Regions from separate parts of the Paucibacter sp. KCTC 42545 genome, predicted to be linked through region 2. Evidence: riboswitches for the same ligand, from Rfam matches in the RefSeq annotation. Region 2 holds a riboswitch; each other region holds the start of a gene.
The links. Region 2 has a riboswitch for cyclic di-GMP ahead of AT984_RS15540 (methyl-accepting chemotaxis protein). Riboswitches for the same ligand answer to the same signal wherever they lie in the genome.

Region 1: it holds a riboswitch for cyclic di-GMP, as region 2 does, so the genes downstream of both, AT984_RS00395 (S53 family peptidase) here and AT984_RS15540 (methyl-accepting chemotaxis protein) in region 2, are expected to answer to the same signal.
Region 3: it holds a riboswitch for cyclic di-GMP, as region 2 does, so the genes downstream of both, AT984_RS08020 (HlyD family efflux transporter periplasmic adaptor subunit) here and AT984_RS15540 (methyl-accepting chemotaxis protein) in region 2, are expected to answer to the same signal.

Annotation. Positions count from the first base shown of each region.
Region 1 is NZ_CP013692.1:77,472-87,238, forward strand. It holds gene AT984_RS00395 (S53 family peptidase) at 1-2,006, opposite strand, end outside; cyclic di-GMP riboswitch class I at 2,068-2,154, opposite strand; gene AT984_RS00400 (OmpW/AlkL family protein) at 2,394-3,011, opposite strand; gene AT984_RS00405 (response regulator transcription factor) at 3,233-3,847, opposite strand; gene AT984_RS00410 (sensor histidine kinase) at 3,844-6,003, opposite strand; gene AT984_RS00415 (MFS transporter) at 6,158-7,507, shown strand; gene metF (methylenetetrahydrofolate reductase [NAD(P)H]) at 7,585-8,427, opposite strand; gene AT984_RS00425 (TlyA family RNA methyltransferase) at 8,424-9,200, opposite strand; gene ahcY (adenosylhomocysteinase) at 9,467-9,767, opposite strand, start outside.
Region 2 is NZ_CP013692.1:3,589,310-3,599,076, forward strand. It holds gene AT984_RS15535 (sulfate ABC transporter substrate-binding protein) at 1-410, shown strand, start outside; gene AT984_RS15540 (methyl-accepting chemotaxis protein) at 525-2,489, opposite strand; cyclic di-GMP riboswitch class I at 2,787-2,874, opposite strand; gene AT984_RS15545 (adenosylcobalamin-dependent ribonucleoside-diphosphate reductase) at 3,051-6,032, opposite strand; gene AT984_RS15550 (hypothetical protein) at 6,373-6,816, shown strand; gene AT984_RS23645 (hypothetical protein) at 6,892-7,044, opposite strand; gene AT984_RS15555 (PilZ domain-containing protein) at 7,012-7,320, shown strand; gene AT984_RS15560 (alpha/beta fold hydrolase) at 7,329-8,177, opposite strand; gene AT984_RS15565 (molybdopterin-dependent oxidoreductase) at 8,311-9,767, shown strand, end outside.
Region 3 is NZ_CP013692.1:1,791,299-1,801,065, reverse strand. It holds partial or broken gene AT984_RS22900 (IS481 family transposase) at 1-242, opposite strand, end outside; gene AT984_RS22895 (hypothetical protein) at 420-884, opposite strand; gene AT984_RS08025 (hypothetical protein) at 1,266-1,415, opposite strand; gene AT984_RS08020 (HlyD family efflux transporter periplasmic adaptor subunit) at 1,525-2,370, opposite strand; cyclic di-GMP riboswitch class I at 2,579-2,682, opposite strand; gene AT984_RS23940 (hypothetical protein) at 3,094-3,291, opposite strand; gene AT984_RS08015 (hypothetical protein) at 3,284-3,988, opposite strand; gene AT984_RS08005 (Cap15 family CBASS effector) at 4,875-5,513, shown strand; gene AT984_RS08000 (hypothetical protein) at 5,513-6,634, shown strand; gene AT984_RS07995 (NAD(P)/FAD-dependent oxidoreductase) at 7,038-8,327, opposite strand; gene AT984_RS07990 (glutamine synthetase family protein) at 8,373-9,737, opposite strand.

The DNA.
Region 1 (9,767 bases), 1.7 Mb from region 2:
TTGGCCCAACTCAATACGCCGCTGGCGCTGATGCTCATGCCGGCGGGGGCGCCGCTGAGGGTGTAGCTGACAGGATTGCTGGCTGTGGTGCTAACGGTGTAATTGAGCGCCACATTGGGCTGGCCGGCAATGCTGGCGCTGGCCACCTTGGGAGCGGCGGGCGTAGCGATGGTGACGGTATAAACCGCTTGGCCGCTGAGGCCGGTCTTGCTGTCTTTGGCGCTGACGGTGACCGCAAAAGTGCCTGCCACTGGCGTGGGCCAGCTGACGGTGCCGTTCGCCGCAATGCTCATGCCGGCGGGGGCGCCGCTCAGGCTGTAAGTCAACGGGTTGGCGGCTTGGGCCGAGACGGTGAAGCTCAAGGCCGTACCAACTTGGCCGCTGATGCTGGCGGCGGTGAGCACCGGTGCCGGGCTGGCCACCGTGGCGCCGGAAGCCAGGCTCAGCAAGCTTGTGGCATTGGGTGAGCCCAAGCCCGTGGGCGTGTCGTAGCCGGCTTTGGCGGCGCAGCTGGCGCAAGTGCCGTTAGCGCCTTTGTTGATGTCTGCAAAAGCGCTGGCGTAGTTGCCGGGCACGCTGGCAACTTGTTGGTAGAGCATGCCGTGGGCGGCGCCCAGCGGGGCCTTGCCGCTTTGCGCTCGCATCGCATTGGCCACGGCCACCAAGCCCGCCCATTGAGGCGTGGCAAGGCTGGTGCCGCCGGCACTGATCCAGTTGATGGTGCTGCCCGATTGCACGGCCACGTACTGGCCGGTGTTGGGGTCGGCATTGAAGGCCACGTCAGCCACATTGCGGCGCGCGACCACACCCATGCCGGGCACGCTGCTGACTTGATAGCTGGGCGTGGCGGTATAGGCGCTGATGCCGCCGCCGCTGCCCGACCAGGCCGACTCCGCCCGTGCACCAGTGCCGGTGTAAGTCAAGCTGCTGCCGCCCACCGCCAAGACATTGGGCGAGACGGCAGGCCAGGACACGCCGACCCCCGAATCACCGGTGGCCGCCAGATAAGTCATCTTGGCGGCGCTGAAGGCAGCGTCTACCGAGGCGGTGTAATTGCCCTCGTTGGCGCCAAAGCTCATCGACACCACGCCGGGGCCCATGGCATTGGCCAGCTTGACGGCACCGAGCAAGCTGTTCAGCGAGGCGTCGGCCGCTTCGATCAAGACGATGCGGGCCAGCGGTGCGGTGGCGTGTGCCCATTGCACGTCCAAGGCGATCTCGGTGGCCCAGCCGGCGTTGTAGGCAGGTACTGCGCTGGTCATTCCCCCGGCCGGGGTGCTGTAAACCTGTGAAAGCTCGCAAGCGCTCGTGCTGGCCGCCGCTAGCGGCAGGCTGGTGGTGGTCGGGATTGCCTTGCTGTTGCAGCCTCTCAGGCCGAATTTCTGATTGAAAGCGGCCAGTTCGGCTGCGACATAGGGGTTGTGCATGGCATTGACGATGTAGATCGTCTGGCCGGCACCCAGTTGGGCGGCTTGGCTTGCACTGAGGGTACTGCCCGCAGCGGGCATGGGCGGCAGGGCATAGGCTGCCCGGATCTGCGCGGGTGTGTAGGTGGACACGACCGAGGCGGCGGCCATGGGGGCCACACTGTCGCCGCCCGCGGCCATGGCACGGGCACGCTGGGCCGCGGCCAGGGTCTGCACCGTCAGGCCGCGGCTAGAGAGTTGGCTGAACTCGGCGGGAATGCTTTGCTGGCGCGCTTGGCTTTGGGCAGAAGTGGAGGGGTCTTGCGCGTCACGGTTATCCGGTGGGTTCAGCAGCAGTGGGGCGGCGTGAAAGCTCGGGCTGGCTTGCAAGGCGGCAGCGGCATCGGGCAGGGCCTCGGTCGGCAGGTCCAGGGTGGTGATGCCGGTGGCCAGGGGTGCCGCGCTGGCGCTGCTGGCTGGCGCCACCAGCTCTTGCTTGCTGTTGTCGCCACCGCCGCAGGCGCTGAGCAGCAGGCCAAGGCTAGAGCTGAGGAGCAAGGCGCTGCTAAGACGGGCGCGGGATCCAGGGTACTGCTGCATGGCCGAGGCACTCCAAAAAATCGGGGCGAGGGCCACGCCAAAGCAGACGAGCTGGCGCTCATCCGGCAACCCCGCTGCCGTGGCGCTTGCGCGCGGTAGGCCGGTGGCTTTGCGTCCCCGCTTTTCAACGGGTTTGCCCTCTGATTGACTTCGCTGCTCGCGCCACTTCCGCGGCACTGCAGTTGTGATGGACTCTAGCGGCTGCGGCGTTTTGTGCGTATGCCGCCCGGCTGGAAGTGCGGGCGGGCGTGAATTAGTCGGCAGCGGCACTGTGGCAAAAGGGCGCCAAAAATGCAAAAACCGCAGCCGAGGCTGCGGTTTTTAAATGGGGCTGAAGGTGGGCGCACCCGGTGGTGCGCGCAGGCTTCGGCTCAAGCCATTGTCAGCTTAGAAGCGGTAGCCAACGCCAACGCCGACCAGCAGGGGGTCAACCTTGAAGTCGCCAGCCTTGACGCCGTTGGAGTAGACCTTGGTGCCGATCTGGACCTTCTTGACGTCCACGTTCAGGTACCAGTTCTTGGCGATCTGCACGTCAGCGCCAACTTGAACCGACAGGCCGAAGCTATTGTTGTCGATCGAAGGATTCAGCTTGCCAGCGCCTTCCAGGCTGGCGTCGAACTTCACGTCAGAGAAGTTGGTGTAGTTCACGCCCAGGCCCACATAAGGACGGAAGGTGCCAGTGGGGATGAAGTGGTACTGCAGCGACAGGGTCGGGGGCAGGTGCTTCAGGGTGCCGATCTTGGCGCCGCCGGCCTTCAGGTCGTGGCCTTGCGGGTAGGTCAGGATCAGTTCGGCAGCGATATTGGGGGTGATGAAGTAGGTGATGTCAACTTCAGGGATGACCTTGTTGTTGACGCTCAGGCCCAGGCCGGTCGTGTCTTTGTTGGCCGAGTCGAGGTTGACGGCACGGGCACGAACCATCCAGTTGCCTTCTTGCTGGGCTTGGGCAGCGAAGGTGGTGCAGGCCAGGGCGATGACGGCGAGGGAAGTAGCGAGCTTGTTCATGTTTGCAAGGTTTCCTAGTGAAGGGTTTGAATCCCGATGACGCTATTGAAACGGCCTGCAAGGGGTTAACCCTTGATATTTCGCAAACTCAAAAACGCCCAAGCCTGCCTGACGGGGCCTGTTTGAGTTAGCTCAAGAAAGCCTCTTGGCAGCTGCAGCGTTTGCGCAACTGAGGGCCACAGCAGGGCGGAACAGGCGTATGGGGAGGAGCGCTGGCGCCCTCATTCCTGCAGCCAGGCGTGTTGTTGCAACCAGCGGCCCAGCTCGTTGTCATTGGCAAAGGCCAGCTTGGCGAAGAGATGGGCGCGGTGGCTCTCCACCGAGCGGGGGCTGCAGGGCGGATTGAGCAGCCGCGCAATTTCCTTGTTCGGTGTGCCCAGGGCCACATGCCGGGCCACTTCTCGTTCACGCGGGGTCAGCAGGGTCCAGCGGGCCAGGGCTTCGGCGCGCGCATGCGCGGCATCCAGGGCCTGCGGCAGCTTGGCCAGCAGCTCGGCGGTATTGGGCTTGACCACCCAATCGAAAGCGCCCTTCTTGACGGCTTCGATGGCCATGGAAATCTCACCATGCCCTGACAAAAACAAGACGACCAGTGGGCTGCGCAGGGCCAGCAGGCGGTCGAACACCTCCAGGCCGCTGATGCCCTGGCCCATGCGCAGGTCCAGGATCACGCAGCCCGGCTGCAGCGGATTCAGCGCCTCCAGAAAGGCCTCGCCCGAGGCAAAGGCCTGCACCGGCTGACCGCTGGCGAACAGCAGCATCATCAGGGAGCGGCGCACGGCTTCGTCGTCGTCCACCACGTAGAGGCAATGGCGGTGGCTGGCGGGATTCTTCATGAGGAGATGGGCAGGCTGAGGCTGAAACGGGCGCCGGGGGCGTCCGCGCGATTCGTGGCGCTGAGCGCGCCGCCATGGGCTTCGGCAATGCTGCGGCAGATCTTCAAGCCCAGGCCCAAGCCATCGGGCTTGGTGCTGAAAAAGGGGTCGAAGAGCTGGCCCAGCAGCTCGGGCGCAATACCGGGGCCGCGGTCCAGAACCTGCAGTGTCATGGTCTGCCCTTCGACGCTGGCGCTGACCTCGATCTGGCGCCGTTCGGGCGGCAGATCCTGGCAGGCCTGCAGGGCGTTCATCAGCAGATTGATCATCAACTGCTCCAGCAGCAAAGGGTCACCGCGCACGGCTGGTAAGGCGTTCGGCAGCTGCACCTGCAAGCTGGCCTTGCGCAGGCGCAGCTCGGGCTCCAGCAGGGATTGCACGCGGCCCAGCAGGGCAGGAATGTCCACCGGCTCATGCACGCCGCCGCGCTGGCGCACCAGGCCGCGCAGACGTTTGACGATCTCGGCCGCGCGCTGCGCCTGGGCCACGATCTCGCCCAGGCTTTCGATCAGCAAGCCCTGGCTGTTGGGTGAAGCCTGTTCGGCGAAAGCACGCGCCGCCAGGGCGAAGTTGGACAAGGCCATCAGCGGCTGGTTCAACTCATGCGCCAGGGTGGAGGCCATTTCGCCCAGGCCGGCCAGGCGGGCGCTGCGCTGCAGTTGAGCGTCTTGCAATCGCTGGCGCTCCTCCGCCTGCTTCTGCGCCGTGATGTCCACCACCGAACTCATCCAGCCGCTGTGCTGGCCGGCGGCGTCAATCAAGGGCGCTGTGTAGACCATGGTGTAGACCTCATGGCCGTCCCGGTGCCGCACGCGGGACTCAAAGCCGTGCAGCGCGGCCTGGCCGCTCAGCGCCGCCTCGCTGTCGCGCCAGTGTTTGTCCAGATCATCGGGGTGCCAATAGGGGTAGGGCGGCTTGGCGCCCAGCAGTTCCTCGGCGCTGTAGCCCACCATTTCGCACAGGGCGGGGTTGACGTAGATGATGCGGCCATCCGGCGCCCGCGCGCGCATGCCCACCAGCAGCGAATCCTCCATGGCCTTGCGGAAGGCATGCGCCTCTTGCAGCTCCCGGGTGCGCTCTTGCACCCGATGCTCCAGTTCCAGGCGTGCTTGCCTTTGCTCGGCAAAGCGGCGTTCACGCAAGCGCCAGTACAGCCCCGCCAGCAGGGTGATGCCACCGGCCAAGGCGGCCAAGGCCTGTGCTTGGCGGCGAGCCTGGCGCAGCTCGGCCAGATCGCTCATCACGGTCAGCGTCCAGCCCAGTTCGGGCAGGGCCTGGTCCAGCGCCAGGAGCTGGCGCGCTTTGCCGGCGATGCGGGTTTGGATGCGGTACTCGGCCCGGCCGGGCTCGCGGGCCTCGACCCAGGGCATGGGCGCATAGCTGTGCTGGGCGCCGTACTGGCCATGCTGGTCAAGCCAGGCCAGATCGGCCGGGCTGAGTGGCCGGCGGCTGCGGTAGTACCAGTCCTTCACCGAGCCCAGAAAAGCGATGCCGCGGGCGTCGTAGAGCAGCACTGGGTCTGGCGCCTTGGCCCAGGTGCGCTCCAGCGCATCTAGGCTGACCTTGGCCACCATCACGCCTTGCACCTGCCCCGTCTCAGGAGCAGCCACGGGCGCGGCGATGAAGAGACCCGGCACGCCGGTAGTCAGGCCCACGCCGTAAAACACGCTGCGCTGCCCGCGCATGGCCTCTTCGAAATAGGGCCGGCTGGCGTAGTTCTGGTTCACAAAGCTGTCGGCCGTCTGCCAGTTGCTGGCTGCCAGGGCCTTGCCCTCGGCATCCAGCAAATAGAGCGCTGCGGCGCCGCTGTGCGCTTGCACCTGCGCCACATAGCGGTTGGCTTGCAGGCGCGCGTGCGTGCTTTCTGGTTGACGCAACAGGGCCAGGATCAGCGGGTGCTGGGCGGCGGTGAAGGGCAGGTAGTCGAACTTCTCCGCTGCGCCGCGCAGGCCCAGGGCGTGGACTTCCACCGCACGTTGCAGGCTTTGCACCTTGATCTGCAGCTCTCGCCGTTCGGCCCAGACGCCGGTCGCCCAGGCAGCCGCCACCAAGGCCAGCGCGGCCAGCAGGAGCAAAAGGCTGCGACGCAGCACGGGAGGCAAGTGGGGTCGGGGCATGAGGTTCTGAGGCGACTGCCACATTGTCGGCGGCGCCCAGCCGAGCCGGCGCTGCGTAGAACTACGCAGGCGGGCGCAGTGGCTCGAACGGATGTGCGGACGGGTTCGGCTTGCGAGACTGCGCCTACCTTAAAACAACAGGAGACCGCGCATCATGGACAAGACCCTAAGCCCCAAACTCAGCGGCGCCAGCGCGCCCACTGCAGCCCCGGAGCGCATCGACGCCGGTCGGCTCAAAGCCATTTTGGTGGGCTCGGCCGGCAATCTGGTCGAGTGGTACGACTTCTACTGCTACGCGGCCTTCTCGCTCTACTTCGCCAACTCCTTTTTCCCCGCTCAAGATGCCACGGCGCAGATGATGTCCACCGCAGGCATTTTTGCGCTGGGCTTTTTCGTGCGCCCGCTGGGCGGCTTGCTGTTCGGCAGCATCGGCGACCGCCTGGGCCGCCGCCAGGCCTTGATGACCTCGGTGCTGCTGATGTGCCTGGGCTCGCTGATCATTGCCTGCGCGCCGACCTATGCGATGGTGGGCGCCTGGGCGCCGGCCTTGCTGCTGCTGGCCCGTTTGCTGCAGGGCCTGAGCCTGGGCGGTGAGTACGGCTCCAGCGCCACCTATCTGTCCGAGATGGCCAGTTCCAAGCACCGCGGCTTCTACGCCAGCTTTCAGTATGTGACCCTGATCGGCGGGCAGCTGACGGCCTTGCTGGTGCTCTTGCTGCTGCAACACGTTTTCCTGAGCCCAGAGGAGTTGAAGGCCTGGGGCTGGCGCATCCCCTTCTTCATCGGCGCCTTGCTGGCCCTGGTAGCCCTGGCCATGCGCCGCGAGATGCCCGAGACCGCCTCGTTTGAGAAGGCCAAGCGCCAACGCGGCACAGAGGCGCTGGGCGGCTTGCGTCAGCTGGCTCGCTATCCCAAAGAGGTGATGGTGGTGGTGGGCCTGACCATGGGCGGCACCTTGGCTTTTTACGTCTACACCACGTACATGCAGAAGTTCCTGCGCCTCTCGGTGGGCCTGACGGACGCGCAGACCACGGCGGTCTCGGCCGCCTCCCTGGTGTTCGCCATGTGCTTGCAGCCGCTGTACGGCGCCCTGTCGGACCGCATCGGCCGCCGGCCTTTGCTGCTGGGCTTCGCTGTGCTGGGCACCTTGTTCACCGTGCCCTTGCTGACGGCGATTCGCCATGCGCAAGGCCCTTGGGAAGCCTTCGGCCTGATCGCCTGCGCCTGGTTGATTCTGTCGGGCTACACCTCCATCAACGCGGTGGTGAAAGCCGAAATGTTCCCCGCCGCCATCCGCACCACCGGAGTGGGCGTGCCCTATGCGGTGGCGGTGTCGGTGTTTGGCGGCACGGCCGAATACATCGCCCTGTGGTTCAAACAGGCCGGCAATGAGAGCGGCTTCTACTGGTACGCCACCGCCGTCATCGCCTGCACCTTGCTGGTCTACCTGGGCATGCGGGACACGCAAAAGCATTCGCAGATTGATGCGGAAGAGCGGGGCTGACTACTTGCGCTTTGAGATGAAAAAAAGCCGCGCCTTGAAGGGCGCGGCCTTTTTCTTGCCTGTGCGGGCTGAGTTGCTCAGCCGAGTTTGAGCCGCTTGCACAACTCCAGCGTCAGGCCGGATTGGTTCAGGGTGTAGAAGTGGATGCCGGGCGCGCCGCCTTCGATCAGGCGCTCGCACACGCGGCTCATCACGTCCAGGCCGAATGCGCGGATGGAGGCGGCGTCGTCCATAAAGCCTTCCATCTTCAGTGCGATCCAGCGCGGGATTTCGATGCCGTCACGCGCTGCGAATTGGGCGATGCGAGCGTAGTTGTGGAAAGGCATGATGCCCGGCACGATGGGGGCGTCAACGCCCAGCTTGCGGGCTTCGTCCACGAAGTTGAAGTAGGCGTCGGGGTTGAAGAAGAACTGGGTGATGGCGGCGTTAGCACCGGCCTTCATTTTGTCGGCGAAGTGCTGCAAGTCCTTGGCGGCGTAGCGCTGCTGCGGGTGGTATTCGGGGTAGGCGGCGACTTCGATTTGCCAGTCCGGCCCTTGCGTTTCGCGGATGAAGCGCACCAGTTCGGCGGCGTAGCGGAACTCTCCCGCTGTGGCTGTGCCGCTGGGCAGGTCGCCGCGCAGGGCGACGACGCGGCGGATGTTTTGCGCGCGGTAGGTGGCCAGGATTTCGGCGATGTTTTCGCGGGTGGAACCCACGCAGCTCAGGTGCGGCGCGGCTTCATAGCCGCTGGCGGCGATGTCCATCACCGTGGCCAGGGTCTTCTCGCGGGTGGAGCCGCCGGCGCCGTAGGTAACGCTGAAGTAGTGCGGATTCAGAACGCTGAGGTCCTTCACCACGGTCTTGAGCTTCTCGGTGCCCACGGGAGTGTTGGGCGGGAAGAACTCGAAGCTGACAGGGGTCTTGTTGGGCGTGCTCATGCTTGTTCCTTGCCCTCGGGCGAGCGCTGCGCCCAGAGGAAAAATTCTTTATTGCCGTCACCGCCGGTGATGGCGCTGTCGAAATAGTCTTTGACCCTCAGCCCCAGGCTGGCGCAAACCTCGCGGCTGCGCGTCTCCAGCAAGGGGTACTGCGCTGCATCCTTGACCAGGCCGCCGCGCGAGACGGCTTTGGGGCCGAGTTCGAACTGTGGCTTGATCAGCAGCAAGACCTGACCCTCAGGCTTGAGCCAAGGCAGCAGCTCGGGCAGCGCGCCCAGCATGGAGATAAAGCTGAGGTCGCCGACGATGAGATCGAAACCCGCCGCCGGCTTGTGTTCGTTCAGAGCGGATGCCGCCAGCTCGCGCACATGCAGGCCTTCCAGGGCGACGATGCGGGGTTCGTTCTTCAGTTGCTCATGCAGCTGGCCATGGCCCACATCCACACCGACCACCCGGGCTGCGCCGCTCTTGAGCAGGCAGTCCGAAAAGCCGCCGGTACTCTGGCCCATGTCCAGCACGGTCAGGCCGCTGACTGCCAGCCCGCTGTGCTTGAGCGCACCTTCGAGCTTGAGCCCGCCGCGCGAGACATAACGCAACTCCGCATCGTCATTGATGCGCAGCGCCACGCCTTCGAGCAAATCCAGCCCCGCCTTGGCCACCGGCGCCCAGCCTTTGGCCGAGTGCCACTCCACCGAGCCCGCCGCAATCAGCCTTTGGGCGATGGAGCGAGTGGTGCAGAGGCCCTGTGAGACCAGGAGTTGATCAGCGCGCATGGAACTTTGGAGACGATGGGAAAGGGCGCAGCGCAGCTGCGCTTTGGCCGGTTGATCGAGATCATCGGACCCGGGCGTCGCGAGCGCCTGTCAGGCAATGTGCTGGGGTCGGACACAAACAGTCCTGAGGACTGTTTGTGCCTACCTCAGGCCACGGCCTCTGGCCGTGGCGGGCGGATCCGCAGACCGGAACGTAGCAGCGCTACGTGAGGATCTGCGGAGGGACCCACAACGCCGTATGGCAGGCGCGCAGTAGCCCGTGACGATCAGTAACGGTAGGCGTCGGGCTTGTAAGGGCCTTGCTTGGGCACACCAATATAAGCCGCTTGCTCTTCGGTCAGCTCCGACAACTGCGCATTCAGCGTGGTCAGCTGCAGGCGTGCCACCTTCTCGTCCAGGTGCTTGGGCAGCACATAGACCTTGCCGATGTCGTAAGCGTCCTTGTGGGCGAACAGCTCGATCTGCGCAATCGTCTGGTTCGCAAACGAGGAGCTCATCACATAGCTGGGGTGGCCGGTGCCGCAGCCCAGGTTCACCAGGCGGCCCTTGGCCAGCAAGATGATGCGC
Region 2 (9,767 bases):
CCACTTTTGTGGAACGCGGCATCGGCGATGTGCTGATCGCCTGGGAGAACGAGGCCTATTTGGCCGTGAAGGAACTGGGGCCGAACAAGTTCGAAATCGTCACGCCCGAGTTGAGCATCCTGGCTGAGCCGCCGGTGGCCGTGGTCGACAAGGTGGTGGACAAACGCGGCACCCGCAAGCAGGCCGAGGCCTATCTGAACTATCTCTACACCCCGGAAGCTCAGGAGATCGCTGCCAAGAACTACTACCGGCCCCGTGACGCTCGCGTAGCGGCCAAATACGCCAAGCAGTTCGCCCCGGTGAAGCTGTTCACCATCGACGAGTTGTTCGGCGGCTGGCGCACCGCGCAGAAGACCCACTTCGACGATGGCGGCCAGTTCGACCAGATCTACACGCCGGGTGGGCGCTGAGCCTAGGGTGTCGACCTGAAGGACTTGGTCAAGAAGTCAGGCCCTTGCGGCCAATGAAAAACGCCTCGCAAGCGAACTTGCGAGGCGTTTTTTTACGCGAGAAGAAGCTGCGATTTACTGCGTCTTGAACAAGGCCACGGAATCCACCATGCCCTGGGCTTGCAGCTCCAGGCTGCAGGCCGCAGCGGCCATTTCTTCCACCAGCGCGGCGTTCTGCTGCGTTGATTGATCCATCTGGCTGACGGCCAGGTCAACATGGCGAACGCCGGTGGCCTGCTCGCGGCTGGCGCTGCGGATGTCATTCATGATGCGCGTCACATGGCCGATGCTGGCCACCACCTCGGTCATGGTGCTGCCGGCCTGGTCAACCAAAACGCTGCCGCGCTCAACCCGGCTGGCGCTGTCCGTGATCAGGCCCTTGATCTCCTTGGCGGCCTCGGCGCAGCGGCCGGCCAGGCTGCGCACCTCGGTCGCCACGACGCTGAAACCACGCCCGGCCTCACCCGCCCGCGCCGCTTCCACCGCCGCATTCAGGGCCAGGATATTGGTCTGGAAGGCGATGCCGTCGATCACCGAGGTGATGTCTTCAATCCGCTGGCTGGACTTGGCGATATCGCGCATGGTGTCCACCACCTGCGACACCACCTCACCGCCCTTGCTTGCCACGGCGCTGGCGCCTTCGGCCAAGGCGTTTGCCTTGTGCGCATAGTCCACGTTCTGCTGCACCGTGCCGCTGAGCTGGCGCATCGACGCTGAGGTTTGCTCCAGCGCGCTGGCCTGGCTTTCGGTGCGGGCCGAGAGGTCTTGATTGCCGCTGGCAATCTGGGCGCAGGCGGTCGCCACGCTATTGGCGTTCTCGCGCGCCGAGTCAACCACGGTGCTCAGATTCTCACCAATGCGATTCATGGCCGTGACCAGGGCACCGATCTCATCGCCGCGCTTCACATCCAAGCGAACGGTAAGGTCGCCGGTGGCCAGATGCTCGGCCATGCCCTGCACTTGCGCCAAGGGCCGGCTGACCATGCGGCGCAGCATGAAGTAGGAGATCATGCCCATACCGAAGACCAAGAGCAGTGCCACGGCGGCATAGTCATTGCGCTGGGCGCGAATCTCGGCGGTGTATTCGTCCACATAGGTGCCGCCGGCAATGACCCAGTTCCAGGCCTTGAAATGGGTGAAGGCCACTTCCTTTTCACGCGCGGTCGTCTCGCCGCGCTCCTTGTTCAGGTAGCCATAGCTGATCGAGCCGGACTTCTTCTCCAGGATTTCCTTGATGAACTCGCGCCCATCGGCATCCTTCAGATCGAGCTGGTTCTTACCTTCAACCGTCGGGTGCACCACCATATTGCCGAAGGACTTGCCGGGGCGCGCATCGAGCACGAAGAAGTAGCCGGTGTCGCCGATCTTCATATCGCGGATGGTGGCCTTCAGCGTCGTCACATAGGCGGTGAAGTCCAGGCCGACAAAGCTCAGGCCGATGGTTTGGCCGGCCTCGTTGCGGATCGGGTCATAGCGCGTCATGTACTGGCGGCCGAACAGCGTGGCCACACCCACAAAGCTCTCACCCGCAGTGACGGCCTTGTAGCCCGGATGCTCACGGTCCAGCAAGGTGCCGACGGCGCGTTCCGCCTTTTCATTCTTCAAAGAGGTGGCGATGCGGACAAAGTCCTCCCCCGTCTTGGCAAACACCGTGGCCACAGCACCGGTGGTTTCGGTAAACGGATCCACAAAGCTGAAGTCGAGATTGATCGTCTTGCCGTTCAAGGCCAGGACCGGCGTGGCGCGCCCCTTGATCTCGACCGTGCTGTCGCGCAGCTCCATCGAGCCCTTCATGGTGGCCTGGAAAGCCTTGCTCAGGGAGTTGGTGCGCTCGCGGATGTCTTGGTCGGAGGCCTCCATCAGCTTGACCAGCAGCTGCGTCTTTTGTTCCACCTCGGCGAATGCGTGCGATTCAATGATGCGACCGCTGGAGTAGCTGGCCGCCATCACAAACAAGGCCAGCACGGCGGCGATCAAAACAAAATTTGCCAGCGACAGCTTGCTGCCCACGCTGGATCGGGCGAACCAATTCATCTTCATTCGTACTGCTTTCAAGGTTTTCAAACAATGAACTGCCTCGAAAGCCTGCCCGCTGGCCCTTCTGACAATTCCACGCTCAGGCACGACGAAGCAGTCCGCCCTGGCGCAATGCCAGGCAGTGAGGGACCAACTCGAGGTGAGCAAGCGCGCGTTGGCGCACCCGCCGGAGTGAACCGGGCAGTTGCGCCACATGTGTCGATACGCGACTTGAAAGGCGGAACGCTGCGAGCGATGAAAAGCTCAGCAAGCGCCAAGCGGCCGGGCAGCCGCCATGACCCGGGCCTAGAGAGAGTGGACCGAGGCAGCCCCGCTATCGTTTCCCGCTAAGGAAGTAGACCGGAGGCTTTGTGACCCCGCCTTTCGAACGGGTGTACCGATAGCAACTATTATCAAACCGAGACTTGTGTTTAATCAAGTCATCGCGACACATTCACTGGCATGGCGTGCATTTGTCCACGCGCCAGAAACAGCATGGCAAGCGCCCGCAGGCAAGAACGGGCCAATTCAGGCCCGCTCTATCCCAATCAAGGCAAAAGCCCCTGCCGAAGGGCCACTACCGCCTCAGCCGCACTGCCCCACATAGCCACAGGCGGTGCAGAAATCGCACCCGTCCTTGTGGATCATGGTGGCATTGCCGCATTCCGGGCAGGGCTTGCCGGCCATGGCGGGCACGGTGTTGCCGCTGACCGCCTTGGCCTGAGGCGCTTGCAGCAAGCCCATCTCAACATGCGGCATGCCTTGCTCATCCAGCACGCCCAGCATGGCGTAGCGGTGGATGATCAGGCGCGCCACATAGGCCACGGTAGAAGGCCAGATCTGCTGGCGGCGCTCACCCGAGAGCGTGGGCACCGGGGCCATGAAATGGCCCAGCGGCTCGCCCACGTTGAGCAGCTTGCGCAGCTTCATGCCGATCCAGGCTGGGTCCATCACCCGCATGTCCAGGCTCAGCAGGCGCGCCATGCCGTCCAGCGCTTTCGGGTAATTGCCCGAGAAGCCCATGGCGCAAGGGCGCGTTACCACCCCGCCATCGGGCGTGGGCAGGCTGACCTCTTTCAGGGTCAATGTAAATTGCTCGTTAGTCGCCGGGTTGTCGACGTCCACCGCCCAGGCCAGGGTGCCCATGGTGCTGGTGCGCGGCTCTTCGCGGCTGAACATGGCGTCCAGCACCGGGGTGGCGCCGCCTTCGGCCAGGGCACCAAGCTGCTCGCAACGCCAGCGGATCACGGCGGCCGTGGCGGCCACCACGCCGGGGAAGAGGCGCGGCTCGCCGCCAGGGGGCATGGGCATTTCAAACGCACGCTCTTCGGCCACGGTGGCCAAGGCATCAAGCTTCAAGCGCAGCCAGGCAGCGTCATTGGTGCGCAGATCCATCGACAAGGTCTTGGCCACAGCGGCTAGGCCGCGCGGCTGCTCGGCGCCATTCACCCAGACCTCGAAAGGCAGGTTCTTGCCAAATAGGCCGGCGTCGGGGCCAACTGCGGGCAGTTCGCCGACGAAAAGCGCGAAGTCGCCATGCGGATGGCGGATCATGTAGCTCCAGGCCGGGTTGCCGCCGGGCAACTCGGGCCGGCTGGGCCAGCGCAGCGAGGCCAGCACGGCATTGGGCAGGCGCGTGACCAACATGCGCTGGTTGCTGCCATCGGCACTGCTCACCGGCTTGAGGGGCTCGGGCTCGGTCACCGCCGGGGCCGCGTCCACGCTCAGCACCGAACCGAGCACGCTATTGGGCCGGTAAGTGGCCAAGCCCTTGAGCCCCGCCTTCCAGGCCTGGTGGTAGAGATTCTGGAACTCGGTGTAGGGGTAGTCCACCGGCACATTGACGGTCTTGGAAATGGCCGTGTCGACGTACGGCGCCACGGCCGCCACCATCAGCGCGTGGTCAGAGGCACTCAGTTCCAGCGCCGTGACGAAGGCGGATGTCAGCGGCGCGCCGGTGCCGAACATATGGCGATACAAGCGCCAAGCATGGTCTTCCACCGCGTACTCTTTGTAGCCGCCATCGGGCATGCGCTTCTTGCGGGTGTAGCTCCAGCTGAAGGCCGGCTCGATGCCGTTGGAAGCGTTGTCGGCAAAGGCCAGGCTGATGGTGCCGGTGGGCGCAATCGACAACAGGTGCGAGTTGCGCAAGCCCTGGGCGCGGATCTTGTCCTTCAGGCCTTGTGGCAGGCGCGAGGCGAAGTTGCCACCCGACAGGTACAGATCGGCATTGAAGAGCGGGAAAGCGCCGCGCTCCACGGCCAGATCGGCCGAAGCGCTGTAGGCCGCATCGCGCATCACCTCGCTGATGCGACGGGCGGCGTCACGCGCGGCGTCGCTGTCGTAGCGCAGGCCCAGCATCACCAGGGCATCACCCAGGCCGGTAAAGCCCAGGCCGACGCGGCGCTTGTTGCGCGCTTCCTGCTGCTGCGCGGGCAAGGGCCAGGGGGTGACGTCCAGCACGTTATCCAGCATGCGGGTGGCGGTGCGGCAGACGTCGGCAAAGCCGGCTTCGTCAAACTCGGCGGCCGCGCCAAAGGGGTCGCGCACAAAACTCGTCAGATTGACCGAGCCCAGGCAGCAGCAGCCATAGGCCGGCAAAGGCTGCTCGGCGCAGGGGTTGGTGGCGGAGATGGACTCGCAGTAGTGGAGGTTGTTGTCGAGGTTGATGCGATCCAGGAACAACACGCCGGGCTCGGCATGGTCGTAGGTGGAGCGCATCACCTGGTCCCACAGCTCGCGGGCTTTGAGCTTGCGGTAAACCCACAGCCCATCGGCACGCTGATAGGCACCGGCAGCACGCTGCTTGGGGCCGGGCTCGGCCTTGTGGGTCAGCTCGAATTCGGCGTCAGCGTCAACGGCCTGCATGAACACATCGGTCACGCCGACCGAGATATTGAAGTTCTTCAGATCGCCCTGGTCCTTGGCGTGGATGAATTCCTCCACATCCGGGTGGTCACAGCGCAGCACACCCATTTGGGCGCCGCGGCGGCTACCGGCGCTTTCCACCGTTTCGCAGGAACGGTCAAACACCCGCATATAGCTGACCGGGCCGGAGGCATTGCTTTGGGTTGAACCCACCCAGGCGCCGCGCGGGCGGATGCGTGAAAAGTCATAGCCCACCCCGCCGCCGCGCCGCATGGTTTCAGCGGCTTCGGTCAAGGCGGTGTAAATACCCGGGTGGCCATCCTCAACGGAGGCGATGGAGTCGCCCACCGGCTGCACAAAACAATTGATCAAGGTGGCGCTGAGTTCCGTGCCCGCGGCGGAATTGATGCGCCCGGCCGGCACAAAGCCACGCCGCTGGGCGTCCAGAAACTTGAGTTCCCACTCGGCCCGCGCCTCAGGCGCCTCGGCTTCGGCCAAGGCGCGCGCCACCCGCTGGCGCAATTGATCCAGGGTCTGCTCATCGCCCTTGGCGTATTTCTCCAGCAAGACCTCGGCACTGATCTCTTGCGCTGACAGGGCGGCGGCCGGCGCAATGGCCGTCAGGGGGGCCTTCGTGGCCACGGCTGGCGCCAGGGCCTCGTCATCAAAACTCTGTTGGGTGGGGATAGGCGGGGTCATGCTGAGGCTCTTTCAATTGGGGCGAGGCAAGGTCGCCATGATGGACCCATCTTAGCGATCGGAACTTGACCCCGCGCAGGGCTTGTCCCGCTTGCGCCCGCGAAAAAACCGCTTCTCAGGCCCGCAGCAATTCGGCTTGTTAGCGCCTACTTTCCCGCCAACTTCCGCGCTTTCAATGTCACAAGGCGGGACTAAGATGGTGGGCCGCCTGCCGCACAGAGGCGGGTAAATTTTTCTTGATCTGGACGCATGACGCCCAGGTCGGACAGGCGAGCAGAAGATGCGCTCGCACCGGCCATAGGGACAGATAGCAACGGGCGCAGTTGAGCCGACTCTTGAGATGAATCACAGCAGCAAAAAACTTAGCCCCAACCAGGATGACCTGCCCAAATTGGCCGTGGCGCTGGAATATGCCGACCTGAGTGCCGCGCTTTACCTGGCCGGGGGCAGCGACCACGCCGCCCGCTTGCTGGCCGCTGCCGCCGAAGAAGTCTTGGGCGAGTTGGCCAAGCTCCTGGGTGGCCATGCCCGCAATAACGACGCCGTACAGACCTTGCTGGCCCGCATCGCCTTGCGCTACCAGGCCCCCTTGATCGACACCCGCAGCCAGGCCGCCAATCGCCAGCTTCAGTCTGCGGGGCCTAACGGCGAGCGCGACGAAGTGCGCGCCGCCACCGCCACCTATCTGCGCGCCGCTTGGTACATCCTGGAGTCCATGGGCCTGGAAGCGGTGATTCCGCAGCGCCTGCAGAAAGCGGTGGACCAGAGCACGATTTGCCGTTGATTCGACTCTGATTGGCCGCCAACGGGCCCGCAGCACCAGCCGCCGCACGCCTCGCCCCAAATGCCCACGAATTTGCTAGCAATTCAGTGCGCAGGCCGGGGCCCGGTCTGCTAGCATGATTTCAGCTTTTGGGAGCTTGCCATCAATACCGAACGCCGCCATTTCACCCGCGTCGCCTTCGACGTCGAGGCCGAGTTGATCACCACTCATGAGCAGATTCAGGCGCATGTGCTTGACCTCTCACTGAAGGGCGCGCTGCTCAAGCTCCCGCACGCCAAGTTCGTGACCCTGGGCCAGCCCTGCCTGCTCAAAATCACCCTGGCCGACAAGAGCACCACCATCGCCATGGCCGGTGAGCTGGCCCATGTCGAAGGCGAGTCCGCCGGCCTGCTGTGCCGCAGCATCGACATCGAGAGCATCACCCACCTGCGCCGCCTGATCGAGATGAATCTGGGCGACGCGAGCTTGGTGGAGCGCGAACTGATCGCGCTGATTGGTCACTGACCTGGTCGTCAAGCCAGGATAAATTTCCTCAAGACCGCAAACGCGGCGACCGGGTCATCGCGCCAGGCGCCGTGGCCCACGCCTGGGAAAGTCACCAGCTGAGAGAACTCAGCGGGCAAAGCGGCAGCAATCTCGCGCGCATCCTCGGCCGGGCAGACCGGATCTTCCTCACCCGCCATCACCAGCACCGGACATTGCGCACCGGCCAGGCCGGGCAGCAAATTGAGATGCTGCTTTTCGCCGGCGACAAAATGCAGCAGGATGTCTTCACGCACCAGCGTTCGCTGCGCCGCCAGCGGATCGGCCGGCGCCGTCGTGTTGTAGAGGTGGCGGCAGCCGGCCCAGTAAGCGGCCCAGGTGGCCGGGTCGGGCCGGGTCCAAAAAGCTTCCGCCAAGGCGCGGGCTTGCGCGCCGCCGCGCTTCTCAAAACCATCGAGCTTGCGCCCTAGGCCCATATGGTGCGAGGTGCTGGACAAAATCACCTTGGCGGCATGTCCGGGATGGCGAGCGATGTAGTGCTGCGCCACAAAACCGCCGAACGATTGGCCCAGCACGATGGGTTTTTCGATGCCCAGGGCGTCGCACAGGCGCACCACATCGTCGGCCCAGGTGTCCAGCGTCCACTCACTCGGCGGCCGCTCATCGCTGCGGCCATGTCCGCGATGGTCGTAGTAAATGATTTGCGCAATATCCGCCAGCTGCGAGAAGCCTGGTTTGAAGGCGGCGTGGTCGAAGCCCGGCCCGCCGTGCATGCAAATCAGTGTGGGCTTCTCGCGCATCTGCGCGCCATCGGGCACCAGGCCCGGCCCTTGCACATCCACGAACAGGCGCACGCCCTGACCGATATCGATTCGCATACCCACTCCAAGCGTCCAAAACCGGCAGTATGCCGCTGTCGCCTTGTTGACCCCGCGCCGTGGCCGGACGGCCCACAATCCGCCCCGAACCGTCATCCGCCGACCACTCTTTCTCAGCCATTTGGAGCCCGCCATGTCCGAGCAAGTTCACTACCGCATCTGCCCGCTGTGCGAGGCCTGCTGCGGGCTCGAAATCCGCAGCGACGGACAGCAAGTCATCAGCATCCGCGGCGCCGAGCAAGACGTGCTGAGCGCAGGCTTCCTCTGCCCCAAGGGCGTCAGCCTGAAAGACTTGCACGAAGACCCCGACCGCCTGCGCCAGCCGCTGATCAAGCGCAACGGCCAGTTTGAGCCCGCCACTTGGGACGAAGCCTTGGCCGAAGTCGAGCGCCGACTGCTGCCGATTCTGCAAGCGCAGGGGCCCGACGCAGTTGCCGCCAGCATTGGCAACCCCGCCGTGCACAAGATCGGCCTGCTGGCCTACTTCCCGCGCCTGGCGCGCGCCCTGGGCAGCCGCAATATCTTCTCCGCCTCCACGCTGGACCAGATGCCCAAGCAGCTCAGCGCCGGCCTGATGTTCGGCCACTGGATGAGCGTCCCGGTGCCGGACCTGCCGCGCAGTGATTTGCTGCTGATCCTGGGCGCCAACCCCATGGTCAGCAATGGCAGCTTGTGGACCGTGCCGGACTACCGCGGCAAGGCCAAGGCCATGCGCGCACGCGGCGGCCGCATCGTCGTGATCGACCCGCGCCGCAGCGAAACCGCTCATGCTGCCGACGAATACCTGCCCATCCTGCCGGGCGGCGATGTGTTCTTGCTGCTGGGCCTGGTGCACACCTTGTTCGACGAGGGCTTGGTGAAGCTGCGCCATCTGGCCGAGCATGTGGCCGGGCTGGACGAGCTGCGCGCGGCCGTCAGCCCCTACCCGCCCGAGCGCATGGCCGCCGGCTGCGGCATCGAGGCTGCCACCCAGCGCCGCCTGGCACGCGAATTGGCGGCCGCACCACGGGCCGTGCTGTATGGCCGCATCGGCACCTGCACCCAGCGCTTTGGCACGCTCAATAGCTGGTTGATTGACGTCGTCAACATCCTGATCGGCCAGCTTGACTCAGAGGGCGGCGCCATGTTCCCCAAGGCCGCCGCCTTCGCCGCCAACACCCAGGGCAAGCCCGGCAGCGGCCGCGGCATCACCACCGGGCGTCGCCACAGCCGCGTCAGCCAGGCGCCCGAGGTCTATGGCGAGCTGCCGATGAATTGCCTGGCCGAAGAAATCGAAACGCCCGGCCCGGGCCAGGTGCGCGCCCTGATCAGCGTGGCCTGCAATCCGGTACTGTCGGCGCCTGACGGCCCACGCCTGTCCCGCGCGTTGGACGGCCTGGACTTCATGCTCAGTCTCGACATCTATCTGAACGAGACCACCCGCCATGCGGATGTGATCCTGCCGGGCTTGTCGCCGCTGGAAGATCTGCACTTCGACATGGCCTTCCCGCAGCTGTCTTGGCGCAACCATGCGCGCTTCTCAGCGCCGGTGTTTGCCAAGCCCGCCGGGCAGCCGGCCGAATGGCAGATCCTGCTCAGGCTCGCGGCCAT
Region 3 (9,767 bases), 1.8 Mb from region 2:
AGTGGCAGCAAGAGCATGCGGCGCAATGCAACAACGACAGCCTCTTCGCCGGCAGACAGGGTCGTGCAAAGCTTGTGGGGGCGGTGGCTCAGGTCGGCAGGCGCCTCACGGCCCTTCCATTTGCGAACTGTGGCCTTGGTGATGTTGTAGCGCCGAACCAGTTCGGCGATGGATTCTTGAGAAGCCCTGATCTCGGCACGAACCAGCGGCGTTGTGCGGGCTTGAGGGTGGATGCGGGTCAAAGGAAAGCCAGGTTGAAATTTGGATCGATCACGCCAAGCATGATGCTACGGGCTCGAAGCAGCGGCCAGCTTCGAGTGGGGACATGATCTCCTGGAATCCAACAGTTATGCAACGGTCTCAGATCATGGCGAGGCTGGCAAGGGCGCCTTCGCTGGAGTCTGATTGGAGGTGTAGCTTCATTTATGCAACTGTGCTCGAAGGCGGCGAATAATTGAGTAGGGACCTGTTACGGTTACAGTTTCACTATTTAAATATACATATACATCGCTCTCGTCCCACCTTAGAAAACTGGGCCCCTTTTGACAAAAAACCAGAGGCTCAACATCGCCGACATCAACATACCCAAGATATTTAACGTTTTCGAAAAATATATCCAAAGCGGCAGCGTCATCTCTATTAAATGAAAAAGTAGCTGGCAACGCGATCACAACAGAAACCAATGACCCAAGGCCGATCAGCATTACGAATACAACAGGAGATTCAATGTCAACCGAAATGTAGTCAAAAATTAGTTTTGAAAAAAAAATAGTTAGCGCCAAGCAAGCTGCCCAAGAAGTAAACTGCTTGAAAGATTGAAAAAGCAGAAGTCGTCGCCCAAGCGACAATCCCCAGGAAATATTTGAAATTGATCTCTTTGACATCAAACACTCCGGATTAAAATTCAACCGACGGCGCACGTGTGCGCCGTCAAGCTAATATATTACCTTACATAAACCTTGTAGACATAATACGAACCGGCGCCCACCATTCCTCCTATGATTGCACCGACTGGACCTGCGGCAGAGCCAAGAGTTGCGCCAAGGCGAGCCCCAGCCAGGTAGCTGCCAATTTGCGCTCCTCCGACAGTTACTCCTGCCGCAGTTACGGCGGACGCCAGATTCGCACCATTCACTTCATTCGTCTGCTCAAAAGTCAATACTTGCATACCAATTTCCAAGTTTCCAGGCAGATTCCGGGCGCCCGGTTCCCGCTTTAGGCACAGCGCCTAATATTACGAGTCCTATCGATTGTTTTGTTAAAAGCTAAATTCTTACCAATGCAGCCAACACCAGCTCCAACACCCACTCCCAAACCTTCCTGCGGTCCTGCATCACATCCGCATCCAACGCCATGCCAGCTTTCAGGGCTTGGGTATTGCCGCAGGTATTGATGGCCTGCTTCTTCAATTTCACGCTAATCCGATAGAGGGTTACCTGCGCCGCTGTGAGCAAAGCCTGTCCTTGACCTACCGGTTAATCTTGCGCGGCAATGGGCGTTTGGCTGATGCTTTGCACCTCGCCCTCAGCCATCCCGAACTTCTGATAGTGGTAGGCCGCATAGCGCAGCCAGACAACCTGGCCAGGTTTGACGAAACCCGCCGTTCGGCTCGGCGCATAAAGCTGAGCTTCCAACGCTGAGGCGCCTTGCTGCGCAATTTCTGGAATCAAGTTCGCGAGCGTCTGCCCGGCCTGCCTGGGGTGCGGTGAGCGTCAATCCGCCGCGAGCATCGTTTTCGGTGAATTCCTGGCTGAGGCTTGCCAGCCCACGATCAATTTGAGTCAGGCTGGTGCTGCTGCTGGTTTCGTTGTTGAGCAGTTCTGCTTTTGCCGCTTGAATGTCGCGCTGCAGGGCTGCCAAACTTCGCTCGGCGTTGCGTTCACGCAGTTGCACGTCCAGCAGTTCTTCCTGCTTCTGCTGCAGTTGCACGGCCGAGACAAAGCTGTCTTTCTCTAATTCGACGTAGCGGGTCAGACTCTTGGCCGCCAATCCGGCTCGCAAGCGATTGGTTTCCAACTCAGCCTTGGCTTGACGCTCTTCGGCGGCCAAGCTGCGCAGTCGATCATTGAGCGCTTGCTGCCGTTGACGTTGCTGCTGTTGCGTCAGCATCCGCTCGGTTTCTAGCGTTTGCCGGCGCTGAGCCAAGGCCTGGGCGTTGAGGATTGCCGCGTCACCCTGCGACGTTGTGCGATCGCTTCGCAGCCGTATCACTGGCTGACCCGCAGCGACCCAATCGCCTTCCTTGACCAGCAACTCAGTTACGACACCGACTTGTGGGGCGCTGACGGTCAGCATCCCGGCAGTGGGCATCAACAAGCCCGGTAGCTTGGCCTTGCGGGTGACTTCACCAAAGATGGCAAAGGTGACCAAGGCCAACGCCATGCTCAGCGAGATACCGGTGACCCATGCAAAACTGGGTGGCCGGCCAATGCGAATACTGCCGAGCCATTGAGCTTGGCTGGCCTGCATCACCTCTTGCCTGAACAACGCTTGCGTCAAAGCCATGCTCTCTGAACCCTCAAAGGATTCGAAGGCGGGCCGACTAACGCTGAGCTTGATGACGGCCTGAGGAACTCAGACCGGCAACCCCGCTATCTTGCGAAGGTCCCGTATTTAAAACGGAACCCTCCAACACCGGAGGCTTTGCGTCGCCGGCTCACGCCGGGTTTGCGATTCAGGCCCACCCTAAAAGGCATCGGCCTTGTTTTGATCCCAAAGCTGCCAATGCAACTTTGTTGGCAATCCATGACTTTGTTCATGAAGTGCTGATCCGGCGGCCAATCTAACTGTCGAGCTGAAAACTTGGTAGGCCCCACATCGAGGGGGTATCAGAATATGTCGCCATGTGGTATAGCAGCACTCAATCCAAGGAACGGTAACTCAGCGAGGTCGTAACTAGGCGGCGGCGACAGACTTGGGCCGGTCAGCAGCCCAGTTGCACAGCACTGATTGCCAAGTCGGGCCCATTCGCCAATGCAAGGAGCTTGAGAGTTGCAGTTGCGCCTCTTCAGTTTTGTTGCCACCCCGCTCGATGAGCCTCCGACGTCGCATCATGGCGGGCATCGTCCTCGGCATGGACATAGGTGTTTGTGGTCAAATGTTGGAGTGCCCAAGGTTGTCGCGCACGATCTTGAGGTCCACTTGATTGCTCAAGTTGGATCCTGCGGTATCCCGAACAGTCATTTCAGCGTGATGGCGGACAGTTTGGGCGCGCGCAAGCGCCTGGGTTGATGGTCGCTCAGCCTTGTCGAGCGCCAGAGTTGGAACATGAATCTCGTGGCCGTTAAGCATTCTCGTCGCATGCTGGGGGAACCATACGGGGCTTGAGCCAGGCGGGCAGCTTTTGAACGTCGATCATGACCACATCGTCTGCGACTTGCTCCAGATCCGCCAAGTAGGACAAGCCACTCTGGTGGTCCTCCAGTTCTAAGTCGATACCTGTCCAGCCAGGCTTGACCGAGTTCATGCGATCCTTGATGGCCGCCACGGGAACCCGACGATCCTCCGGAAGGACGTATTTCACCCGCGCGATAGAACTTCGGTCGGTGGCCGATATCGTTTGGAGCCCGTGGACGTCTCGGAGTTCCCAAAGCAGGAACATGCATTGACGCTCCTCGCGAGGCGTCATGCGTCCGCGCTCTATTGCATCACTCATTCTCTGGATGAGTTCGCAAAACCTGACCTGCTGCAGGCCAGAGAGAGGGGGGAGAGCTGAGCCATTGTTCATCGATGTGTGCAAGGTCCCATCAACGCTCTGCACCCGACGATGGATCAAGGCGTTCCGGATTTCCGCCGTAGCCTCGTACAGAGCTACCAATGCATCCCAGACGAGCTGTGAAATTTCCGTCATCTGGCCACCGAGATGAGTGCGAAGCGCCTTGATCTTTGCTGAAGCCTGAAACGGCACCTTTATCGTCGTAACCCTGCACAGGGCTAGCTCTACCGCCATGTCCAAAACCTTCCATGCTGCGATGAAAAACAGCGTCATGAGACGTCGACGCAGTAGGTTGGTCGCATGTGTGCAGCGGCCGTCGTGAAAATCGACTTCAAGGTGTATGCGAACACCATGCGCTGAGAATATGAAGGTCTCTGAAGACGCCACAAGCGACGCAACCGGCACCCCTTCGGCTAGAAGCTGCCGCTCTAGCTCAGTGCATTCGAGAAAATGAGATTTGGGCATAGCCAGTATTTTCTCGCTCCCCCTTCACCCCGAAGACTATGGCGCTGAGCAATTGCTGCCATTCTTTGGGCGACCATGATACGGCGCAGTTTAGTCAGTGCGCACGCCTCAGCGCCGCTGTAGGCCTGCCTGCAAACTCTGCATGCCCCGGGCCTGGGTGGACTGCCCCGGCTTCTGCGGAGGTCGGTTGGTGCGAGCCAGTCTGGCTTAGCCGGATTTGCGAGTTACCGATGGTAGTTCGCCTCGGCTTCAGTCGGCTGGACGGAGCCGGCCGCCGCCCCGGCGAACGCGGAAGCGTACCGCGCGTCGGCGCGTCAATGAGTTGATCACCCAGCAGATGCACCTAGCGCCCCCCCCCCGCCCACCTTGAAGGTCTTCCGAAATGCCGGCGGCTTGGCTGCTTCGACCCACAAGCGAAAGCTAAGCTTCATCGACGCGCTGTACGTCCACACCGAAGTTTTGGCGCGCCGCGTGGACTGGATGCCGTCGTCCTGAATCTGGCGGCGGACAGGTCTGCTGAAGCTCCGCTTAGTAAATCGATCAGCCCCCCGCATTCATGGGGGTTGGAGTCCGATTGCGCGCCCCGAAATCCAAACCTGCCGATGTTGGCGGGTCCTTTTGACGTTGACGTGCTTTCTTCGGTTGACCCAGTAGTAAGCCGCCCGCCCAAACAACAACGATCCGGGAATGAAGCTTGACGCCGACTAACGACCATGAATACGCCGTGCTGGGCGGAGTGAACCGTGCCAGCATCGGCCGCTACCTGGCCATCCTCTCCAGCTCGATCTCCGCCGGGCTGGTGTTCGTGCTGCTGCAGGCACAGAACTACGCCCAGACGATGGGCTTGGATGTCAATTTGCCGCCGATCGTCTTGTCGTTGGTCGGAGCCGGCGCGGTCTACACGGTGCTCTTCTGGCTCCTCAAGAACCACGCCTGGAAATGGCGGCCGCTGTCAGCGCTGCTCAAGGTACCCAACTTGGCCGGCACCTGGGACTGCAAGGGTGAAACCCTGGACCGTGACGGCAAGATCACCTACGCGTGGACGGCCGAGGTCACGATCATTCAGTGCTGGGACAAGCTGCGTGTGCGGCTAAAGACCTCGCAGTCGGGCTCGAACAGCATGGCAGCCGCGCTGACCCATGACAGCGTTGATGGCTGGCTGCTGCTCTACCAATACCGAAACGACCCAAGGATCGGCGAGCCCGAGCTGAACTCGCACGTCGGCACTTGCAGCGCGACGTTCTCTAAGGATCTCAAATCCGCCACCGCTGAGTACTTCAATGGTGTGGGGCGGGCAACGTTCGGCAAGATGACCTGGACCCGGAGGCAATGATGGCGCGCGATATCAATCAACGACTGCAGCAATTGCGCACGCGCCGCGACGGAACTGGCGGCACCGTCAATGAGGGGTTTACGCTGGACTCGCTCTTTGCCAAGTCTGCACTGCCCGTCGAATTGTGGGAGTCCCGCGGCAAGGCGGACCAGCCTCACACCCGTTACGCACTAGGCTCTATGCAAGCCGTCAGTGACACCTACACCAAGGTGAGCAAGGAAACGGCGTTTCGCGTCGCCAACCAGCTAAAGGACCGTCTAGCGAAGCGCGGCATCGTCGCGGAGTTCGAGCTGCAAGGCTCGGTTCCGCTCGACGTTCACATCAAGGGCGTCAGCGACGTCGACCTGCTGACGCTGGCCAGCGAACTGTTCTCGTACGACGTCAAGGGCTTCAAAGCGCTGCATGGCAAGTACTGCAATCCGGCAAAACGTACGGCGCTGGAGGTTCTGATCGAACTTCGTGGCCACGTCGAAACCGACTTGGCCGACGCCTTTTCCGCGGCCAAAGTGGACAAGACCGGTGCGAAGGCTGTCAAGATTTCTGGCGGCTCGCTGGCCCGCGACGTGGACGTTGTCCCCGCCGTCTGGTTCGATACCGCGCAATATCAGTTGACTGGCCTGGCCTCAGATCGAGGCACAAAAATTCTCGACAAGAAGGCCAGCAAGACCATCGAGAATCAGCCCTTCCGCCACATCGAGCTGATTGGCGCGCGCTGCGACAAGATCGGCGGAGGCCTGCGCAAGGCGATTCGCCTGTGCAAGAACATCAAAGCTGACTCTGACCGGAACATCACGCTTCCCAGCTTCGACATCGCTTCGACCATGTACCACGCAGACATGAAGGCCTTGCGCCTTGGATCCTTCTACGAACTCTCGATCCTTGCCGAGACGCAGCGGCATCTCGACTACCTCGCCTGCAATCACGGCGTGGCGAAGACCTTGTACGTGCCCGACGGCAGCCGATTGATCTTCGATACGAACGAGAAGCTGCGCAGCTTGAACGACCTGTCGCGCGACATGGACGAGTTGCTGGACGCCGTCTATGCGGAACACACTCCCGCCTATTTGGCGCAGTACCTCATGAGCGACAAGCGCCAAGCGATCAGCAAGCTGGCGGCTTGACCTCTAACTCCTGGGCTTCAGCCATCTTCGAGGCGGCGGCAGCCTGCGGTCAGCCCCGCTCCAGATCGAGTTCATCACGGGTTAGCGGCAGTGCCATCGGCGGGGGGCGCTGCGCTCGAATCGCGAGATAGAAGCTCCGAAGCGTCTTGCCCCAACAGATCAGGACTCACCTCAGTCGTCAGTCGCTAGACTTGCGTTGCGCCCGCCGAAGCAAACGCAACACCCAAACGTCCGAACACCTAGTCGTTCAAAAATTCAGCAAAAGCAAACGCAACGCTGAGCCGGTTTTGTGATTTGCAACGGATTTTGCGTGGATTTCGCAGCTTCTCCTGGGAAAGTAAACGCAACAGCGAACCCGAAGTACTTGGTTTCGATAAATTTTAAGCGTCGCCAACAACTAGGCTCAGCGGAATCGCTCAAGCTGCAGGTAGTACCACATCCCCAAAGCCAGCATCTTGCGCCCCAGCCAATCGCCCACCGGCGCGCGGACATGGTTGAAGCGCTGGAAGACGTCGAAGGTCTCGGTCTCGGCCATCACGGCGGCCGCCATCACCTCACCGACGATATGGGACGTGGCCAGGCCGTGGCCAGAATAGCCCTGCGCGAACAACACATTGGGGGCCAGTTTGCCGAGCTGCGGAATGCGATTGATCACGATGCCCATATTGCAGCTCCACTGGTAGTCGATCGCCACGCCGCGCAATTGCGGAAATGTGCGCTCGATGCAGGGGCGCAGCTCCGCGGCAAGGTCGCGCGAAGGTTCACCTGAATAGTTGGCGCCGCCACCGAAGAGCAAACGGCCATCCGCCGTCATGCGGTAGTAGTCGAGCACAAAGCGGCTGTCATAGACCGCCAGGTCATACGGATTGAGTTGGCTTGCCAACGCGCCCAAAGGCTCGGTCGTGACGATGCCGCCAGGCGCCGGAAAAATCATGCCGCTCAACTTGCGCTGCTCCAGCTGGTGATAGACATCACCGGCCAGCACGATTTGATCCGCAACGATGCGCCCCTGGGGCAAGCGCAACGAAGGCGTGGCGCCATGCACGATTTCCAGCACTGGGGAATTCTCGAAAACCAACCCACCCAAATCGGTCAATGCCTGCGCCTCGCCCAAGCAAAGATTGAGCGGATGCAGATGCATATTGCGGCGGTTGTAGATGCCACCGTGGTAAAGCGGCGTATCGAGAAAACGCCCAATGTCCTTGGCCTGCACCAACTCCACCTCATCGGCCATCCCGCGGCGAACCATTTCGGCATGGGCACGGCTGAACTCACCCATGGCCTTGGGGGTGTAGGCCGCGTGCAGATGGCCCATCTTGAGATCGCAGTTGATGCCGTATTGCTGCACGCGGCGGCGGATGATGTCGTGGCCGCGCCAACGCAGCATCCAGATGAAGTCGTCGGCCGCCTGCTCGCTCATTTGCCGCAGCAATTGGCGGCGCATGGCACCGTCCCCCGAGAGGCTGCCGGTCACCTGGCCGCCGTTGCGGCCCGACTGTCCCCAGCCGATGGATTGCGCTTCCACCAAAGCCACTTTGCGGCCGCGTTCAGCCAGCTCCAGCGCGGTGGCCACACCCGTGAAGCCGCCGCCGATAACGGCCACATCCACGCGAATTTCGCCCTCGAGCGTGGGATAGCGCCGGTCTGAGTTTCGCGTAGCGTTGTAGTAAGACGGCGTGACTTTTGCTTGCATAGGGAGAGTAGTTTTGTCGTTAGGCCAAGTAAGCATCGAGCCAATTCACGCCAGTTCGAGATAGCGCGCCAGCTCCCAATCCGTCACGCATTGATTGAAGCGCGCCACTTCTGACTGGCGGGTTTCAACAAAGTGATTCACGAACTCTGGACCGAACAATTCTTTGGCCAGGCTGGATTGGCTCATCGCGGCCGTGGCCTCGGCCAGGGTGGCGGGCAGGCGCTGCACGTCTTCCGCACCGTGATTGGCGCCGTTGACTGCCGGCAGCTCAAGCGCGAGCTGATGTTCAATGCCATAGAGGCCCGAGGCCAGTGCCGCTGCAATGGCGAGGTAGGGATTGGCGTCAGCACCAGCACCAGCACTGCGCGTCTCCAGCCGCAGCGATGAAGCCGCGCCGGGGATCACCCGCAGCGAGGCATTGCGGTTATCGATCGCCCAGGTCGGCTTGACCGGCGCCAGATTGTTGTCCACCAAGCGCTTGTAGCTATTGATGAAGGGCGCGTACATCGGCAGCAACTGTGGCAGGCCGTATAGCTGACCAGCGATGAAATGACGCATGGTGTCGCTCATGCCGGCCGCGCCCTTGGCATCATGGAAGGCATTGCGGCCATCGCGCCAAAGGCTTTGGTGCAGGTGCTGGCCGCAGCCGGGATAGTCCACCGAGAACTTGGCCATGAAGGTGTTCAAGAGCCCGTGACGGCGGCCAATCTCACGCACCGACTCCTTGAATAGCACCGCACGGTCGGCCGCTTGCAAAGCCTCGGTGTAGCGGATCGCGGCCTCAAAATTGCCGGGGCCGGCTTCGGTATGCAAAGCCTCCAGCGGCACATCCATGGCGTTCAGGCTGGCGAACAAGTCGCGCACAAACGCCTGCTGAGCATCGATGCGAAATGGCGAGTAGTTGGTGGCGCCATGGGTGGCGGTGAGCAGGTCGCGATAGCCCTTCTGGCGCACCGACAGCTCGGTTTCCGCCAGCACAAACCATTCGAACTCAACCCCGACCTGGGCCGTGAAGCCCATGCGCTCGGCCTTTGCCAGCACCCGTTTGAGCACCTGGCGCGGGCAGATCGGCAAGGGCTGGCCATCAGCCTGCACATGCTCGCCCAGGATCAACCAACGGCCATCATCCCAAGGCAGCTGGCGCGCGGTGCTGGGGTCTAGCCGCAAGCCAATGTCAGGGAAGCCGGTGTGAAAGCCGGTGAAGCTGACGCGGTCGTAGAGACGGTCCTCGATGTCCCAGCCGAACACCGCGCTGGCAATGGTGCCGCCGCCCTCCAACATGCTGGCCATCTTCTCGCCGCTGAGGTGCTTGCCGCGGCAGACGCCGTCGATGTCGGTGACGGCAAATCGCACATAGGGCTCTTTTTCCAACGCCGTCCGGGACAGCGGGTTCGCTGGCGCATCAGCCATGAATCGTCTCCAAAAAATTGCCCCTCATTG